3 regions of the Paenibacillus sp. DRB1-1 genome follow, and region 1 is predicted to be linked to each of the others. Evidence: riboswitches for the same ligand, from Rfam matches in the RefSeq annotation. Region 1 holds a riboswitch; each other region holds the start of a gene.
What was found. A riboswitch is a leader RNA that binds a small molecule or an ion and turns the genes downstream of it on or off. The one in region 1 is predicted to bind glycine.
Positions count from the first base shown of each region.

Region 2: it holds a riboswitch for glycine, as region 1 does, so the genes downstream of both, ACQW03_RS17340 (alanine/glycine:cation symporter family protein) here and sdaAB (L-serine ammonia-lyase, iron-sulfur-dependent subunit beta) in region 1, are expected to answer to the same signal.
Region 3: it holds a riboswitch for glycine, as region 1 does, so the genes downstream of both, gcvT (glycine cleavage system aminomethyltransferase GcvT) here and sdaAB (L-serine ammonia-lyase, iron-sulfur-dependent subunit beta) in region 1, are expected to answer to the same signal.

Region 1 covers NZ_JBODQH010000001.1:2,075,116-2,081,196, reverse strand. Annotated here, with positions in the region: gene ACQW03_RS09175 (Ig-like domain-containing protein) at 1-1,406, shown strand, start outside; gene sdaAA (L-serine ammonia-lyase, iron-sulfur-dependent, subunit alpha) at 1,479-2,378, opposite strand; gene sdaAB (L-serine ammonia-lyase, iron-sulfur-dependent subunit beta) at 2,368-3,057, opposite strand; glycine riboswitch at 3,270-3,385, opposite strand; gene ACQW03_RS09160 (DUF6359 domain-containing protein) at 3,600-5,189, shown strand; gene ACQW03_RS09155 (ABC transporter ATP-binding protein) at 5,515-6,081, shown strand, end outside.
Region 2 covers NZ_JBODQH010000001.1:3,892,763-3,898,843, reverse strand. Annotated here, with positions in the region: gene ACQW03_RS17355 (carbohydrate ABC transporter permease) at 1-50, shown strand, start outside; gene ACQW03_RS17350 (carbohydrate ABC transporter permease) at 73-900, shown strand; gene ACQW03_RS17345 (iron-containing alcohol dehydrogenase) at 1,049-2,221, shown strand; gene ACQW03_RS17340 (alanine/glycine:cation symporter family protein) at 2,279-3,697, opposite strand; glycine riboswitch at 3,857-3,951, opposite strand; glycine riboswitch at 3,970-4,046, opposite strand; gene ACQW03_RS17335 (glycoside hydrolase family 1 protein) at 4,215-5,672, opposite strand; gene ACQW03_RS17330 (LacI family DNA-binding transcriptional regulator) at 5,885-6,081, shown strand, end outside.
Region 3 covers NZ_JBODQH010000001.1:4,110,696-4,116,776, reverse strand. Annotated here, with positions in the region: gene ACQW03_RS18575 (BglG family transcription antiterminator) at 1-1,047, opposite strand, end outside; gene ACQW03_RS18570 (PTS mannitol transporter subunit IICB) at 1,129-2,607, opposite strand; gene gcvH (glycine cleavage system protein GcvH) at 2,985-3,383, opposite strand; glycine riboswitch at 3,778-3,876, shown strand; gene gcvT (glycine cleavage system aminomethyltransferase GcvT) at 4,053-5,153, shown strand; gene gcvPA (aminomethyl-transferring glycine dehydrogenase subunit GcvPA) at 5,280-6,081, shown strand, end outside.

The DNA.
Region 1 (6,081 bases):
GGACGGTAACGGATATCACAGATAAAGCTACTTGGGCATCAAGCGATGAAAAAATTGCGACTGTAAATAAGGGAACGATTATGGCTATTGGAGCGGGTTCGGCTACGGTGACCGCTAAGTATGGAGATAAGACCGTTTCGATCAAGACAGATGTCGAAACCTCCAGATATCTGGATTTGAGTGAGGACAAGCTGAGCCTGAATGCCAAGGAATCCAAAAAGCTCAAGCTGACCGCAACGTATGTAACAGGTACGGAAGAAGATATCACAAGTAAGGCAGAGTGGAAGTCCAGCAATGAAGATATCGCTTTTGTCAGTGCGGGAGAAGTCACGGGTTATAAAACAGGTGAGGCTACGATCACCGCTTCTTATGGTGGCAAAACAGTTACAGCTACGGTATCCGTAAATGTACCCGGTGATCTGTCTCTGTCCTCCAAAACGGCAACGATTGATATTGATGAGGACTATACTGCAACTTTGACGGCTACTTATGCGGATGGGCGTAAGGAAGATGTAACACAGGATGCAGAATGGGCTTCAAGCGCGGAAGATATTGCTTCTGTGTCCAAAGGAACGATTACGGGTAAATCCGCTGGTAAAGCGGTTATTACAGCGACCTATAATGGCAAAAAACTGACGATTAACGTACAAGTAGGCCTTGTAGACCGTCTGGAAACTGACTCGCGTGTAATTGCGCTTGGTGCTCAGGAAACGAAGCAGCTGAAAGTAACAGGAGTTAAGAGTGGCGGTACAAAAACAGATGTAACCAAGGACGCCACCTGGACAACTAGCAATGTAAAAGTGGTCGAGGTTAGCGAAGGCTTGATCAAAGCGAATGGTAGCGGTAAGGCAACCGTCACTGCTTCATATGGTAAGCAAAACATTACGTTTACGGTAGAAGTGGACGTAGCGCAAAAGATTGAAGCGGATGCAATCGCGTTGTCACTTAAATCTGGAGATCAAAAAACCATCGCGATTGTGGTTAAATCGAGTGATGGTAAAGAAAAGGACGTTACGGCCCAAGCGGAATGGAAAACGTCTAATTACAAGGTAGCCACTGTTAAAAAGGGTCAGGTTACTGCGGTTAGCTACGGTAAAGCTAACATTCAGGCGAAGTTTGGCGGGAAGGTAATCAGCGTACCCGTGGATGTTGATACGCTTAAATACCTGCAAACAGACGAAGTTGCTTTGAATTTGAAGGCAGGACAGCTGGCTAAGGTTACGGCTACAGCCACGTATAAGGATGAGTCGGAGAAGGATGTTTCCAAACCGGCAGTCTGGTCCTCGTCCAGAATTGTTGTTGCGACTGTCAAAGACGGTAACATTAAGGCACAGGGCAAGGGCAAAGCTGTAATTACTGTGAAATATGCAGGTAAAATGACGAAGGTACAGGTAACCGTTCAGTAAAACAAAAGAGCAAGCATACGTCCAAGGACGATATGCTTGCTCTTTTATTTTAAGGAGGCTACCGCTTATAAATTATGACTTATCCTTCTTGGTCGGTGTGTTGCGTGTAAGTGATTCGGTCAAACGCTTGCCAGTCGGCGTCTGGGCCAAGCCGCCTTTGGCGGTCTCGCGGTGCTTCGACGGCATCGCACTGCCGACTTCAAGCATCACGTCGATGACTTCGTCAGACGGAATAGCGCTGCGCACACCCGCCAAAGCCATGTCCGCTGCGGCAAGCGCAGTCACGGCTCCCAGCCCATTGCGCACGATGCACGGAATCTCCACGAGTCCGGCGACGGGGTCGCAAATCAGGCCGAGCGTGTTCTTAAGAGCGAGACCTACGGCGTGAACAGCCTGTTCAGGCGTACCACCGCGCAGCTCGACCATAGCGCCAGCGGCCATCCCGATAGCTGAGCCAATCTCAGCCTGACAGCCTCCCTCCGCGCCAGAAATGAAGGAGTTGTTGGCGATCACGTAGCCAATGGCTCCAGCGGCGAACAGACCGTTCACCATATGCTCATCATCCCAGCCGAACCGCTCCTGCGCACTGATGAACACACCAGGGATAACCCCGCATGAGCCTGCGGTAGGCGTGGCGACAATGCGACCCATGGATGCATTAACCTCCGACACGGAGAGGGCATAAGCCATGGCGAGCGCGGAGGCATCACCGGAGCAGGTTTCTCCTGCCCGCAGATACTCGGCTAGGCGCTTGCCGTCACCGCCCGTCAATCCACTGCGGGATACGGTGTCTTGTGTCTGACCGCGATGAACGGCTTTCTTCATGACTTCATAATAATCAGACATTTGGCGAAAGATTTCTTCCTCCGTTGTATTCGTCTCTTGTACCTGCTCTTGAATCATCAAGCGGCCAATTGTGGTGGATTCTTCAGCGCATAAAGCGCTGATTTCATGCAGATGGCTAAACCGCATCGGATTCAGCTCCTTTTTTCAAATTAATCATCTTAATTTCATACATATGAGGTAAAGAACGCAGTTCCGCAATCAGTTCAGCTGGAGCAGAACTGTCCGTTTCAATGGCGGTGAGTGCTTCACCATCCCGGCCTTTGCGATCTACGTGCATATAGGCAATGTTAATGTGGGCCGCGCCCAGCGCTGAAGTTATCGCGCCCAATGTACCGGGCTTATCCGAGTGGAGAAGCACCAGCGTAGGCAGCTCCCCGGTCAGATTGACCCGGAATTCGTTAAGCTGCTGGACATGGATGCTGCCGCCGCCGATGGAGGAGCCCAACAGTGTGCGCTGATCCTCGCCCTTCCACAGCTCGAAACGGACAGTGTTCGGATGAGGCGCGGGGAGTCCGCTGACGGCGAATTCCACGGCCATCCCGGCTTGCTCTGCCCATTGCTCGGCATCTGGAATCCGGTGATCGTCCGTATCGTAATTAAGCAGCCCTGCGATGAGCGCTAGGTCTGTACCGTGTCCTTTATACGTATCGGCAAAGGAGCCGTACAGTGTCATACGGGCACGGTCAGGCTGCGTCCCGAGCCAGTGCCGTGCAACGCGTGCGAGCCGTACCGCGCCTGCGGTGTGTGAGCTGGAAGGTCCGGTCATGGCCGGACCGATAATGGAAAATACATCTTTGAAACGCATGGTGTGGCCCCCTGTATGTTCTAATACCATACTATATGGTATTTCCGCGTCTTTGCGCGGTTATGACGGTTCCTAATGCTGACGCACAATGTGAGCACAAAAAAGGACAGGATAAGGAAGTTTCCCTTATCTCTGTCCTCGTTACCTGAGAGTTTCGTGCGGTGTTCTTACCGCCTTTACCCCTTGGGTGGCTTGCGCTCTCTCCAGAGTTGCGTCAGATGACGATACATGGACCTGAGAGATTATCCGTCAGCCGGGTGCTGACGCCTTGCTCCTTCGGTGCCGCCAGAGTGTAGGCTCCCTGGACAGACTCTCCCGTCATCTTCATTCGCGTATACCGTTCTACATGTCTTTCTTAGCGTAATGTATGGCGTGCTCGGTGTCAATCACAGGTTTAATTTTTACATAAACAGGTGCGTTCCCAATAAAAAAGATTAAAATTTACATAATTATGGATGAAACCAGGAAGGAATTAGAAGATTGGCGGCTAATCTGATAAAGGACAAGTATATTTATGGAAATCATAGGAGGGATATTGACGTATGGTAAAAGGCTTGCGATTCACAGGTTCACGCTTAAAAGGGATGCTGCATCTAGCAGCGATCGTATCACTGCTGATCGGGATCTTCGTTCCATTCGGTCAGGTCAAGGCAGAGGGAGCATTGACAGTAGCCGAAGCACTTCAGCGCCAAGGCAGTGAAGGTACGGTGACGGTGGAAGGTTACATCGTCGGACATGCTACCGGATCGAAAACGGCTAATTTTTCTTCCCCGTTTGCGAATGATTTTAACGTACTGATTGCCGACCAGGCGAATGAACGTAACACGTCTAACCTATTGGATGTACAGCTGACATCAGCGTATAGAGGACAATATGGGCTATCAGGCCATCCTGAGCTGATCGGCAGCAAAATTCGTGTGACGGGTACACTCGGCGCCTACAATAATTTTGGTGGAGTGAAAAGCCCAAGCGCTGTTGAACTGGTGAACGGAAGCGAGCCGGGTGAACCAGGTGAACCTGGCAACCCGGGTCAACCCGGTACTACACTGCCGGATGGAAAAGGCAAAAAGGTGCTGTTCGATAATACGCACGCCCAGACCGCTGGTGCAGCAGATTGGGTCATTGAAGGCGCCTTCTCCGACTTTGCCAATGGACTGCGTAATGTAGGCTTTACGGTAGACCAATTGAACCGTCCCATTCCTTTTACTTATGGAGAGCAGGCCATAACATATGACAAGCTGCGCCAATATGATGTGTTCATTATTGGTGAAGCGAATGTTGCCTTTAAGGCATCCGAGCAGGCTGCCCTGCTGCAATACGTGAATAACGGGGGGAGCGTTTTCTTCATCTCCGATCATTATAATGCGGACCGTAACAAAAACCGTTGGGATTCCTCCGAGGTTATGAATGGCTACCGTCGTGGAGCCTATACTAATCCGGCCAAAGGCATGACTGCAGAAGAAGCTGCATCACCGGCGATGCAAGGATTAACAAGCTCCGATTGGCTGGCGACCAACTTTGGCGTTCGTTTCCGTTACAATGCGCTCGGTGACGTGAATGCTACCGACATTGTAGCCGCAGATCAATCTTTCGGCATTACCAAGGGTGTGCGCTCGATTGCAATGCATGCAGGATCTACGCTGGCTATTATTGATCCTACCAAGGCTAAAGGCATTGCTTATATCCCTTCAGGCACGAAAAAATGGGGGAATGCGGTAGACCAGGGAGTTTATAACGGCGGGGGCCGTGCGGAAGGACCTTATGCCGCTATCTCCAAGGTAGGTCAAGGCAAGGCAGCGTTCATCGGTGATTCTTCCCCTGTAGAAGATGCTACACCGAAATATGTGCGTGAGGAAAACGGACAGTCGAAGAAGACATATGATGGTTTTAAAGAAGTGGATGATTCCACCTTCCTGGTGCAAACGGTCCAATGGCTTGCATGGAAGCAGGACTACACGAAATTGTCCGATGTGGAAGGTTTGACTCTGGATCAACCAACGAAGCTTCTGCCATTCGAGGAGCCTGCGGCTTCCACGGAACCGCAGCCTGAGCCTTGGTCTGCTCCGGCAGCAGGTTACAAATGGTACGATCCTAGAACGTTCAAGTCTGGCTCCTATGGAGCGGCTTCATAATTATCGCCAGAAGCTCAATGTGAGCTGGTATTAGTTAGTCGTTTGATCCCTGCGGAGGGATCAAACGACTTTTTTTGTAATGAAAATTAACCTGTGGTTGGTTATTTCATTACATTTTGTGCCAGAAAGGCCGCGCTACTGCTGGATCATTGATTTTTTAAATGATGTTGATAGCATAATCTTAATTGATATATCCATATACTGGTGATAGGATGTATTCAAATTATTCCGATAAAAACGGTATGTAATGTTCATGAGAGGTTTTAAACATCAAACATGGTGAGAATAAGCGGGACAAGACCATGGAGAATGGAGGAAGCGCGCATTGAATACCGAACCCGTGTTGGAAATTAAAGGATTATCCGTATCTTTTCGCATCAAGGATCAATATCACCCCGCAGTCGACCATCTGGATCTGACGGTCAACCCCAATGAAGTGCTGGCTGTAGTCGGAGAATCCGGCTGTGGCAAAAGCGCGCTGGCGCTTTCGATCGCACAACTGCATGACATGGAACGCACACGTGTAGAGGGAGAGGTCCTTTTTAAAGGTACGGACCTTAACCGTCTTTCTTCAGGGCAAATGAATAAAATCCGCGGAGCGGGCATTGGCATGATCTTTCAGGACCCACTGACAGCACTCAACCCGTTGATGAGCATTGGCAAGCAGATTGAGGAAAATCTTGATTATCATACGTCACTATCTACGAAGCAAAAAAGGGAACGTGTGCTGGAGCTGCTGGAAAACGTAGATATACCGAATCCTGTGCGTGTGTATGAGCAGTATCCGCATGAACTGTCAGGAGGGATGCGACAGCGTGTGATGATCGCAATTGCCATAGCTTGCCGACCTTCTCTTATTATTGCAGATGAACCAACTACCGCGCTCGATGTA
Region 2 (6,081 bases), 1.8 Mb from region 1:
TTGCTCTATTCTCCATCATAAACTGGAAACTCGTTCAAGGTAAAAAATAACGATGGGAAGGAGCTTCACAACATGATGCAGACACGCGCAAAATCCTTTGTTTTATATGCCGGATTGTTGGTGGGAATCATCCTGTCGATGTTTCCATTTTACTGGCTGATCGTCATGGCAACCCGTACAACCTCAGACATCTATCGTTTTCCACCACAATTGTGGTTTGGCAGCCACTTCTTGGATAACATAACGAGAGTATTACAACAGATTAATTTTGCCGGAGCCTTTTTTAATACCCTTTTTGTAGCCGGTTCTGTTACCCTATTGGTTCTGTTTTTCGATTCACTAGCAGGTTTTGCATTCGCCAAGTTTGATTTTCCGGGCAAAAAAGTGCTATTTATCGTTCTGCTAGCTACGATGATGGTCCCTTCACAACTTTCGCTTGTCCCCTCCTTTGTCATGATGGCCTCCTTTGGATGGGTAGGTACGTTCAAAGCGCTTATCATCCCGGGGATGGTAAATGCCTTCGGCATTTTCTGGATTCGTCAATATGCGGAAGAATCCATTCCAAAGGAACTGCTGGATGCGGGCCGGATGGACGGATGCAGCTTTTTTCGACTGTACTTGAATGTAGCACTGCCTATTCTACGTCCTGCGTTCGCTTTTCTCGGCGCGTTTACCTTTATAGGAGCCTGGAATGATTATTTATGGCCGCTAATCGTCTTAACGGATGAGCGTAAATTCACGCTCCAGATTGCACTGTCACAATTGAACGGGATTTACAATACGGATTATGCGATGGTCATTGCGGGCACCCTGCTGGCTGTACTGCCACTTATTATTTTATTTCTTTTCATTAGCCGCCAGTTTATTTCCGATCTTGCCGCCGGAGCGGTCAAAGATTAGATTTACTTGAATTCCCTTATTCATTTCATGTATAATAGTTAATCGTCATTTCAAATAGCTTACATGATGAAGTTAGGTATCCAACAGGCAATCAGGTTAAGCGATTTACGATTTGAACATGAACTATGAACTGAGGGAAACTTACCAGATGAACAAATTCACATATTATAACCCCACCAAATTAATTTTTGGAGACAATCAAATTGAAGAACTCCAGCAGGAGCTGCTGAATTACGGCAAAAACATTTTGCTGGTATACGGAGGTGGAAGTGTCAAACGAAATGGTCTGTATGACCAGGTATTAAACGCGTTAGAGCCGCTACATCTCAACATTCATGAATTGTCCGGCGTAGAACCGAATCCGCGCTTGTCCACCGTTAAGAAGGGTATCGACATTTGCCGAAATGAAAAAATCGACTTCTTACTTGCAGTAGGCGGTGGAAGCGTTATTGATTGCACCAAAGCCATCGCAGCAGGGGCTGAATATGACGGCGATGTGTGGGATATTATCAACAAAAAGCACATGCCGACCGAGGCTCTGCCATTCGGCACCATCCTCACACTCGCCGCCACCGGTTCAGAAATGAATCCGGATTCTGTTATCACCAACTGGGAAACGAACGAAAAATACGTATGGGGCAGCGCGGTAACGCATCCGAAATTCTCGATTCTGGACCCAAAAAACACCTTCTCTGTGCCACGTGATCAGACGGTATATGGCATGGTGGATATGATGAGCCATGTGTTTGAACAATATTTTCACAATGTTAAAAATACACCGTTGCAAGATCGTATGTGCTTTTCCGTGTTGCAAACCGTGATCGAAACTGCACCTAAGCTGCTGGAGGATTTGCACAACTACGAGCATCGTGAAACGATTTTATATGCCGGAACGATTGCCCTTAACGGAACACTGCAAATGGGCTACTTCGGGGACTGGGCTTCGCATACGATTGAACATGCATTATCCGCTGTATATGATATTCCTCATGCTGGCGGTCTCGCGATCCTGTTCCCCAACTGGATGAGACATACGGTGGATCAGGATGCTGCACGCATGAAGCGGCTGATGCTCAGCATGTTTGATTTAGATACCACTGGTAAAACGGATAAGGAAATTGCTTTGGAGGGGATTGATCGCCTGAGTGCATTCTGGACAAGTCTCGGTGCCCCTTCCACCCTGGCCGATTACAATATTAATGATGAGCAATTGGAAAAAGTCGCAAACATTGCAGCCCGTGAAATGGAATACGGAGGCTTCGGTAATTATAAAAAGCTGAATCAAGAAGATATTTCAGCTATTTTGCACGCATCGTTATAACATTCAAAAGGGAGTGTCCTCAAGCCTGTGATGACTGAGGGCACTCCCTTTTGGAATTTATGAATTAACCGTTTGTCCTTTTTCTTCTACTTGGATAGCTGCCCCTACACTGGCACCTGCAAGAATGCCCTTTTTCTTACTAGAATTCAGAGAATCCATATAGGTTCGGGTTTCTGCGACTACAATTCCTGATAAGCCGAGCAGGGCAATCAGGTTCGGGAAAGCCATCATTGCGTTAAATATATCTGCCAGCAGCCAAATCGCATCCAATTTAATGAACGCACCCCCGGCAACCAGTACGATGAACAGATAACGGTATGGCTTAATCCACTTGACCCCAAGCAAATATTCAACACAGCGTTCCCCGTAATAGTTCCAGCCGAGCATGGTGGTGAACGCGAACATAATCAGAATGATTGTGAGCAGTTCTGCCCCCAGCGGGAATGCGCTGGAAAATGCTTGCTGAGTCATCAGGCCCGCGTCGGTAGGCCCGCTCCACACACCACTAACCAGTAGCGTCAACCCGGTCATCACACAAATAACCATCGTATCAATAAACACGCCTGTCATGGAAATTAGCCCTTGCTCCGCAGGCCATTTAGTTTTGGCAGCTGCAGCTGCAATCGGTGCGCTTCCCAATCCGGCCTCATTGGCAAAAATACCTCTGGCTACCCCACTTCGCATCGCTAGCATAATCGTAGCTCCGGCAAATCCGCCCGTTGCAGATGTAGTTGAAAATGCCGAATGGAGCACCAGCGCAATTGCAGCAGGAAGTTGGTCAGCAAACCGAATCAGTACGATGAGACAGATCAGTACATACAAGCCTGTTTTAAAAGGAACGACCTTCGTCGATACCTTGGCAATGCTTTTGAGTCCTCCAATAGTAACAAGTCCTGTAAGGATAGCAATAATCAGTGCCGTTACAATGGGCGGAACGCCAAAACTATTTTCAGTCGAAGATACAATCGCTTTGACCTGCGGAAACGTTCCAATCCCGAACAACGCTACCAGCATGCCCGAAAAAGCAAACAGCATCGCCAGCGGTTTAAAACGGCGTCCCAGACCTTTCTCAATATAATACATCGGGCCGCCGGAAAATTGCCCATTCCGATCCTTCACCCGGTATTTTACCGCAAGTACACCTTCCGCATATTTCGTCGCCATCCCAAAAAAGGCTGCAACGACCATCCAGAACAAGGCACCCGGCCCGCCCAGCTTAATGGCTGTCGCTACGCCGACAATACTTCCTGTGCCAACTGTAGCCGCCAACGCTGTACTCAAAGCCGCAAAACTACTTACATCCCCGCTGCCTTCATTCGGGGCCTTACCGATCAGCTTGATCGCCAGGGGCAGGCGGAATACCTGCAGCATCTTCAAACGTATGGTCAGCCACAACCCCGTTCCCATGACAAGAATGATGAGAGGCGCCCCCCATATCCAACTGCTAATCGCTTCTAACACATGTACCAAATTCATTTCAACCCGCTCCTCCAGCATATTAGAAAACAAAAAAGAGTCAAATCCGCTGATTCGACTCCTGGAGAGGTTAAAGGCACGAAAAAATACAACCATCTTGCGCAGGTTTCTGCCTCTAATAGCTTATAAAAAAGCCTAGGGCATTCCCTGTCACAGGTTATTCGCGTCTCTGTCCTTTTGCCTGAGAGTTTAAGCAGATGTTCTCTGCGGTGCACCTTCGGCGCCCAATTAAGGGTCTCTCCAGAGTTCTGTCCGTTTACGGTCCCCGCTTGTTGCTGTAATCAGCCTAAGCACCTGAGAGTTTTGCCCCTTCGGTCGGAACTTTCGTTCCATCTCCCGCAAACATCAACCAGACATATGAAATTTTTATTTATTATACAGAAAACTTTCAGCTTATTACAAGTGAAAAGTTTGTGAAGCCCGCTGAAATATTATTATTGTGTCTATCAAAAAAGCGGGTACAGCAGATTGCATCCTTAGGATGTCCTCTGCTATACCCGCCCGAGAAGATATAGTATTACAATTCTTCACCATTGGTTGCTATCACATTTTTATACCAGTTAAATGAGTCCTTTTTGGAGCGTTTGAGCGTTCCGTTACCGTCATCATCCAGATCAACGTAAATAAATCCGTAGCGCTTGGACATTTCGGAAGTAGACATGCTCACAAGGTCGATAGGACCCCAGCTGGTGTAGCCAAGCAGATCAACACCGTCGGCAATCGCTTCCTTCATTTGAACAATATGCTGACGCAAGTAATCAATACGATATGTGTCATGCACAGAACCGTCTTCTTCTACCTTATCATAAGCACCTAGGCCATTTTCCACGATGAACAGCGGCTTTTGGTAGCGGTCATATAACGTGTTCAGTGTAACACGCAGACCGATCGGATCAATTTGCCATCCCCAGTCAGAGGACTGTAAATATGGATTTTTCACGCCACCAATCAGGTTTCCTGCTGCTTTCTCACCTTCTGGACCTGCAGAAACGGTCAAGGTCATGTAGTAGCTGAATGAGATATAATCGACCGTGTTATTTTTTAAAATTTCGGCATCGCCTGGTTCTGTGTGTATAACAACATTATTTTCTTCAAAATAACGATTCATGTAGTTGGAATATTCCCCACGGGCATGCACATCCGTAAAGAATAGGTTCATCTGATTTTCATTCTGGGCTTTCAGTATATCCTCTGGGTTACACGTATGTGGATAGCTTTCCAAACGAGCCAACATACAGCCGATCTGAGCGCCCGGGATGATCTCATGTCCCCGTTTGGTCGCCAGTGCACTAGCTACAAATTGATGATGCAGTGCTTGATATATCGCTTGTTGTTTGTTTTCTACACGGTCAATGACCACCCCGCCACCGGTAAACGGACTCATGGTCATTACGTTGATTTCATTAAAGGTCAGCCAGTATTTTACTTTATCCTTATAACGCGTGAACACAGTTTCGGCATAATTTACGTAGTGCTGTATAACTTCACGACCCAGCCAGCCATTATACTTCTGAGTCAAACCCAGCGGTGTCTCATAATGTGACAATGTTACCAGCGGTTCAATACCATATTTGCGCAGCTCATCAAATACATTGTCGTAGAATTGTAATCCTGCTTCATTCGGCTCGGCATCATAGCCATTCGGGAAAATCCGCGACCAGTGGATGGACATACGAAATACCTTAAAGCCCATTTCCGCGAACAATGCAATATCTTCTTTGTAGTGGTGGAAGAAGTCCACACCTTCACGCTTTGGAAAACGGGCATTGACTTTGCCTGCCAAAATGTCTTCGAGTCGCTCGGACGAAATCTCCATAGCATGATCGTTCTTGCGCTCTGCTTTGGGTACATAGGCAACCATGTCTGCACTGGACAATCCTTTTCCATCTACGTCAAAAGCGCCTTCCAGTTGGTTAGCTGCGGTTGCACCACCCCACAAGAAGTTTTTTGGAAATCCTTTTAGCGTCTTCGTCATGGTATAAAAACCTCTTTCCGTATTTAAGATTTTTACTTTGGTCCAGTAATCCCATCAAGTGCTGCAAATGTGAATCAATACCTAACGGTAACCGTTCTCCTTTGAAAAGCATTGACAGATGCTTTAAAATAGACGTAATGCCTTCATAAGCATCCTAATCGTTGTAACGCGTTTCATGTCAAGTATTTTTTTCTTATGTGAGGAGAAGCACCATGTCGAATCTTGATCAAATTGCAAAACTGGCGGGCTTTTCCAAAGCTACGGTATCCAGAGTATTAAATCAGTCCCCCCATGTCAGTCACGAAACACGAACTAAGATTTTGAAAATCATGCAGGAATTAGATTATGTTCCTAATCGGAATGCCATTTCTCTATCCAAGGGTCAGACGCTTCAGATCGGTATCATTAC
Region 3 (6,081 bases), 2.0 Mb from region 1:
TTTGAACACCGGGGCCATGTGGGCAATCAGTCCTTCACGCAGAACACGGTCCTCTTCCAATGGCGTGCCTGTCTCTTCCTCCACACGACGAATCAACTCATGAACCGATTCCAGCAGTACGAGATCATCCAGCGGTAGTAGCCGGGTGGAGTGATCCTCGGCATCACGAAACAGTAGCCTGAGATAAGATCGTTCCGGCTCTGGAAATTCAATATCCAGCGCCTCTGACAACTCCGTGCATATGCGTTCCACCATAGCTGTGCGAAGCATGATATTTTCATCTGAATCTGTTTTTAAATATGAGGGAAGAGGATCCATAACATACCCGAGTCGCAGACGTGCCAGCGAAACGCAAATTTGAATCAGCAGCTCCATATATTTGCTTTCCACCATGTTTTCCAGCCATTTTTCATGGGGCTGCCAGAGGGCCTTTTCCACAATCAGCAGGTTCCCTCTGCCAATCATCTCCAGTAACTTGTCGGCGACACGGGTTACAGAACGAAGTTCTTCTCGGACTGAAAACAGATCAGATTCATCCAAATATTCGAGAGCCAGCTCGGAAATCGCCCGTCTTTTGTCTGTCTCCCGTCCTGTAATCTCGACGCCGTACCCCCGTCTGCGGACAAGCACGAGCCCCCGTTCCCCAATCCAGCCTTGTAATTCGTCCAGATCATGACTGACCGTAGTTACCGTGACTTTCAAGTCTGAAGCCAGCGCCAGCAGCTTGATCGGCTCCCGTGTATCCAGCAGCATGCAGAGAACCACGATCTTTCTCTCCTCAGCCGAATATTCGTCTGACTTCGTATGCAGCAATTGCCTTCGCAGGCATACAAGCTGAGCTGGGTCAGCATCTATACAGATACCAATCCCTGACTTTTTCTCCAGCTTGACCTCATGAGCTGCCAGCCAATGCTCGACTGCTCCCAGTTCCCGATGAACCGTCCTTGTGCTGACATTGATCTTCGTGGCAATTTCCCCGGCTGTAACCTCTTTGGACTGCTCCAGAAGATATTCCACGATGTCACGTTGTCGTTTCGTAATATTCATAAGCGCATACCGTTCCTTCCCAAGCTCATCCCTCCAGCAGGAGACGTACACTGCATACAGTCCGCCTGACTACGACGGGGATTAAGAATCGGATTTCAGACGTTCAACCAGCGCTTCGTATTCAGGGCTCTTCAGAAAGTTGTCAATGGAAATGTGCTCAGCATTCGGGGCTACTGTTTTAGCCCGGTCTGTCAACGTTTTTTGCGTAATGACAATATCCGCATCCTGTGGAATTTCACTGATTGCCGTATTCGTAACTGTCACACCTACGCCCGCCTGCTTCATTTTTTTGCGTAAAATCGAGGCGCCCATAGCGCTTGAACCCATACCTGCATCACAGGAAAAGACGATCTTGTTCACTTCGGATTTATCCTTGAGCGTTCGATCTGCGGCAATCTCGGCAGCACGATCAGATTCGTGGTTATCTTCCGTTACAGTGGCGTTAGCACTTGCACTCTTGCTTTGATTTTTCATATCTTTCAGGCGGGATGCAGCTTCCTCCAGCCCCTCTTCTTTTTGCTTACTAGTCTTGAGTAACACTGCGGCAACAGCAAAGGATACGACCGCAGCAGCGATCACCCCGCTCAGCATTGGCAAATATCCGCCTTTTGGCGTCATTAGAAAATAGGCGATGATGCTACCCGGTGAAGGAGCAGCAACCAGTCCGGCACCTGTCAACATAAAACAGAAGGTTCCCACAACGCCCCCAGCTATAGCAGCAAGAATCAAAATCGGCTTCATCAAAATATAAGGGAAATAAATTTCATGAATCCCGCCGAAAAAATGAATGATGACTGCGCCAGGAGCTGACGACTTCGCAGTGCCTTTGCCGAACAGGCAGTAGGCCAGCAAAATACCGAGCCCTGGCCCAGGGTTAGATTCCAGCATGAACAGTACGGATTTTCCTGTTCTTGCAGCTTCCTCCAACGCAATCGGACTCAATACTCCGTGATTCAGCGCGTTGTTTAAAAATAATACTTTTCCGGGCTCAATAATGAGGTTGACAAGCGGCAGTAGCCCTGCGTTCACGAGGAACTGTACCCCTGCCGACAATATTTGACTGATCATTTGTACAATCGGGCCGATCGCCACATGGGCAAGCAGTGCTAGAATGGCACCGATAATCCCGGCCGAAAAGTTATTGACCAGCATTTCAAAGCCTGATCTGACCTTGCCTTCAATGGCCTTGTCGAACTTCTTCAATATCCACGCAGCCAGCGGACCAGCTACCATCGCGCCCAGGAACATCGGGATATCGGCTCCCACTATGACACCCATCGTCATAATGGCACCAATCACACCTCCACGCTGTCCGTGAATCATCGTGCCCCCTGTATAACCGATCAGTAGCGGCAACAAATAATTTTTCATCGGGTCAACCAATTGTGCAAAACCTTCGTTTGGAAACCATCCGGTCGGAATAAAGAGTGCCGTAATCAGCCCCCACGCAATAAAGGCTCCCATATTGGGCATAACCATACCGCTAAGAAAACGGCCAAAACGCTGTACGGCGACACGAGTGCCTCCTTTTGAACTTGGCTTTGCGTCCAATGTACTCATATTCAAATCCTCCTTGTAGGTAAGCATCACTACCTTTTCTTAAAATTCATACTAAATGACAGCGCTATCTTCATCAACGAAATGAAAACGTACTTTCGTCATGAACGTTGATGACAACATTTAAATTTAAATTATCCGGGAAGGTATTATACCTGCATAATTCTTCTTAATATGACCTGTAGCTATAGAAATTAGTCGAAAAACCGTGCTGGATTATGTATGATTCTTATATGGGGACAACCCTCTAAATCAGAATAAAACACGTAATTACGTTTGCAAAAAGACAAAAAAATAGCCGCTATGTTAAATCATAGCGACTATTTTATACAATAATCGAGCAGACAAATAACCCTCTTACTCCATACTACAATGCTCCATTACTGCCCATCGGAAATCAACTGCTCATACTGGTCCGCAGACAGTAGCTTGCCCAAGGCTTCCTCCACCTCTTTATCCATCTCTACTTCGATCATCCAACCTTTGTCATAGGGAGATTCATTCACTAGCTCAGGCGTACTTTCCAGCGTTTCATTCACTTTTAATATGGTTCCCGTCACCGGAGCAAAAAGGTCGGATACCGTCTTCACCGATTCAATCGTACCGATCTCCGCTCCCTGCTCAATCGTTGCTCCCGCCTCAGGTAATTCTACAAAAACAATATCACCCAGTTGATGCTGTGCAAAGTCTGTAATACCAATCCGCACCGTTCCATTCTCTGTCCGCTGAACCCACTCATGTTCGTCTGTATACCAAAGTTGCTGCTTCACTTCACCCATTCTGTTCCCCTCACTTCCATATGAATAAAATCGCTTTTGCTCACCTGTATTAGACAGGTTAAGATTATGACAACAAGAACACTCATGTCAATAATACTAACAAAAATACTTCATATCACCTCATATAGCGTACTATATAAAAAAATGATAGCTTATAACAAACGCTTACATATCCTTATTTATATATTAAATGTTTTTTCTATTATTTTTGATGACATTTTTATTGACATTTTGAATGAATTTGCGTATTAATGGGTTATAGCAAATGCTTTGGGAAACACACCGACAACTGCAAACGCGGATGAACGCGGAGGGAGAGACTGCCAAAAAGATTCGCATAGCTGTTGCCGCTTGTGAGACATAAGTGCACGCGAATCGGATCAAGTTGTTATCTGCAAAGCCAGGTAATATACCGTTGATCCCGAAGGTAGCGCCGAAGGAGTAAACCTGCATTGCAGGTGAATCTCTCAGGCAAAAGGACCTCTGCCGGACGCATCTCTGGAGAGCATTCGCTATTGGAGCGGATCACCCAAGGGGAAACCCGGTACATACCGGGGTAACTTTCTGGTATCAAGGACAGAGCTGAAAAAAGAGTGTAGACTGCCGTCTATACGTTTTTTTCGGCCTGTCTTTTTTGTTTAGCCGATCACACCGGATAGGAGTGGAATAATGACTAATTTGCGAAAAACACCGCTATATTCGTCCTACGGGACGCAGTCTGGGGTTCGTTGTATTGACTTTGGCGGCTGGGAGCTCCCGGTTCAGTTTAGCGGCATTCAAAAGGAGCATGAGGCCGTCCGGCAACGTGCGGGTTTATTCGATGTATCGCATATGGGCGAATTTTTGGTTGAAGGCAAAGAGGCCGAAGCTTTTCTGCAAAGGGTGACCACGAATGATGTCAGCCAGTTGGAACCAGGTCAGGCACAATATTCACTCCTGTGTTACCCCGATGGAGGTGTAGTAGACGACCTACTTGTTTACTGCAAAGGACCGGAACGCTACATGCTCGTTGTGAACGCATCCAACATCGATAAGGATTGGGATTGGCTAATTCGTCATATGCCTGCATCCGTTCACATGGAGAATATGTCTGATGCGATAGCATTGCTGGCGTTGCAAGGACCGGAAGCAGCACGTATTGCCGCAGCCGTGGCAGATACGGACATTACGAATCTGGCATCTTTCCGCTTCCATGAGAATGTGCCATTGTTCGGAGCAAAAGCACTTGTCTCACGAACCGGATATACGGGCGAAGACGGTTTTGAATTTTATGTACCTGCTGCGGAAGCACCAGCCGTATGGGAGGGTTTGCTTCGTTCCGGTGAGTCGTATGGGCTGATTCCCGCTGGACTTGGTGCTCGGGATACACTACGCTTTGAGGCACGATTGCCGCTGTACGGTCAGGAGTTATCTGCCACGATTTCACCACTCGAAGCTGGTCTAGGTTTCTTCGTCAAGCTGAATAAAGGAGATTTTATCGGTAGAGAAGCACTGCAACGTCAGAAAGAACAAGGGATTCCTCGCAAATTGATCGGGCTGGAAATGATTGATCGCGGTATCCCACGCGCCCATTACCCAGTATTCGCAGAAGGACAACACATTGGTGAGGTTACAACGGGGACTCAGTCGCCCACCTTGAAGCGTAATCTGGGCCTCGCCTTGGTGGACAGTCGTTTTAGCGCCCTCTCTACACCGTTGGAGGTTGAGATTCGTGGCAAACGCCTGCGTGCCGAGGTGGTGGCAGCACCCTTTTATAGACGCCCGCGCTGATCTTAAACTCTTTTTATTTCTATAAAGCAAACATGTCAGATATGAACTTCTGGTTTTTTCATCTCACACACTTTTTTATTAGCTAATTTACGTTTGAAATTTGCTTTTCGAAAGGAGCCAGAACCTATGAAGCAGCATCGTTATCTCCCTATGACTGAACAGGATCAAACCGAAATGCTACGTGTGGTCGGTGTATCATCCATTGATGATTTATTCAGTGACATTCCAGAGGCCATTCGATATCAAGGGGAACTGCCTCTTTCTTCTCGACTCGATGAGAAAGCCTTAACCCGCCACTTGGCTGAGCTGGCCGGACACAACGCCAATACAGACACACATGCCAGCTTCCTTGGCGCAGGAATTTATGATCATCATATTCCGTCCGTCATCCAGCACATCACTTCACGCTCGGAATTCTATACAGCCTACACCCCCTATCAGCCGGAAGTAAGCCAAGGCGAGCTACAAGCCATTTTCGAGTTTCAGTCGTATATTTGCGAATTGACGGGCATGGCTGTAGCTAATGCCAGCATGTACGACGGAGCGACTGCACTGGCTGAAGCGGGCTCACTGTCCGCCGCAGCTACCCGCCGTAAACAGCTTATCGTATCAAGGTCCGTCCATCCGGAGGCACGTCAGGTATTGGCAGCCTATGCACGCGGATTGGATTTGGACATCGTGGAGATCGGCTGTTCGGACGGCGTAACGGATGTTGATGCGTTAGCGGCAGCCGTATCGGAACAGACCGCGGCTGTTTTGGTCCAAAGCCCCAACTTTTTCGGAGCCGTGGAAAACCTGAAGCCGATGGCTGACCTCATCCATACGCACAAAGGTCTTTTGGTCGTCAGTGCCAATCCACTAGCACTTGGCTTGCTGGAAACACCCGGCAAACAGGGCGCGGATATTGTGGTAGGAGACGCGCAGCCAC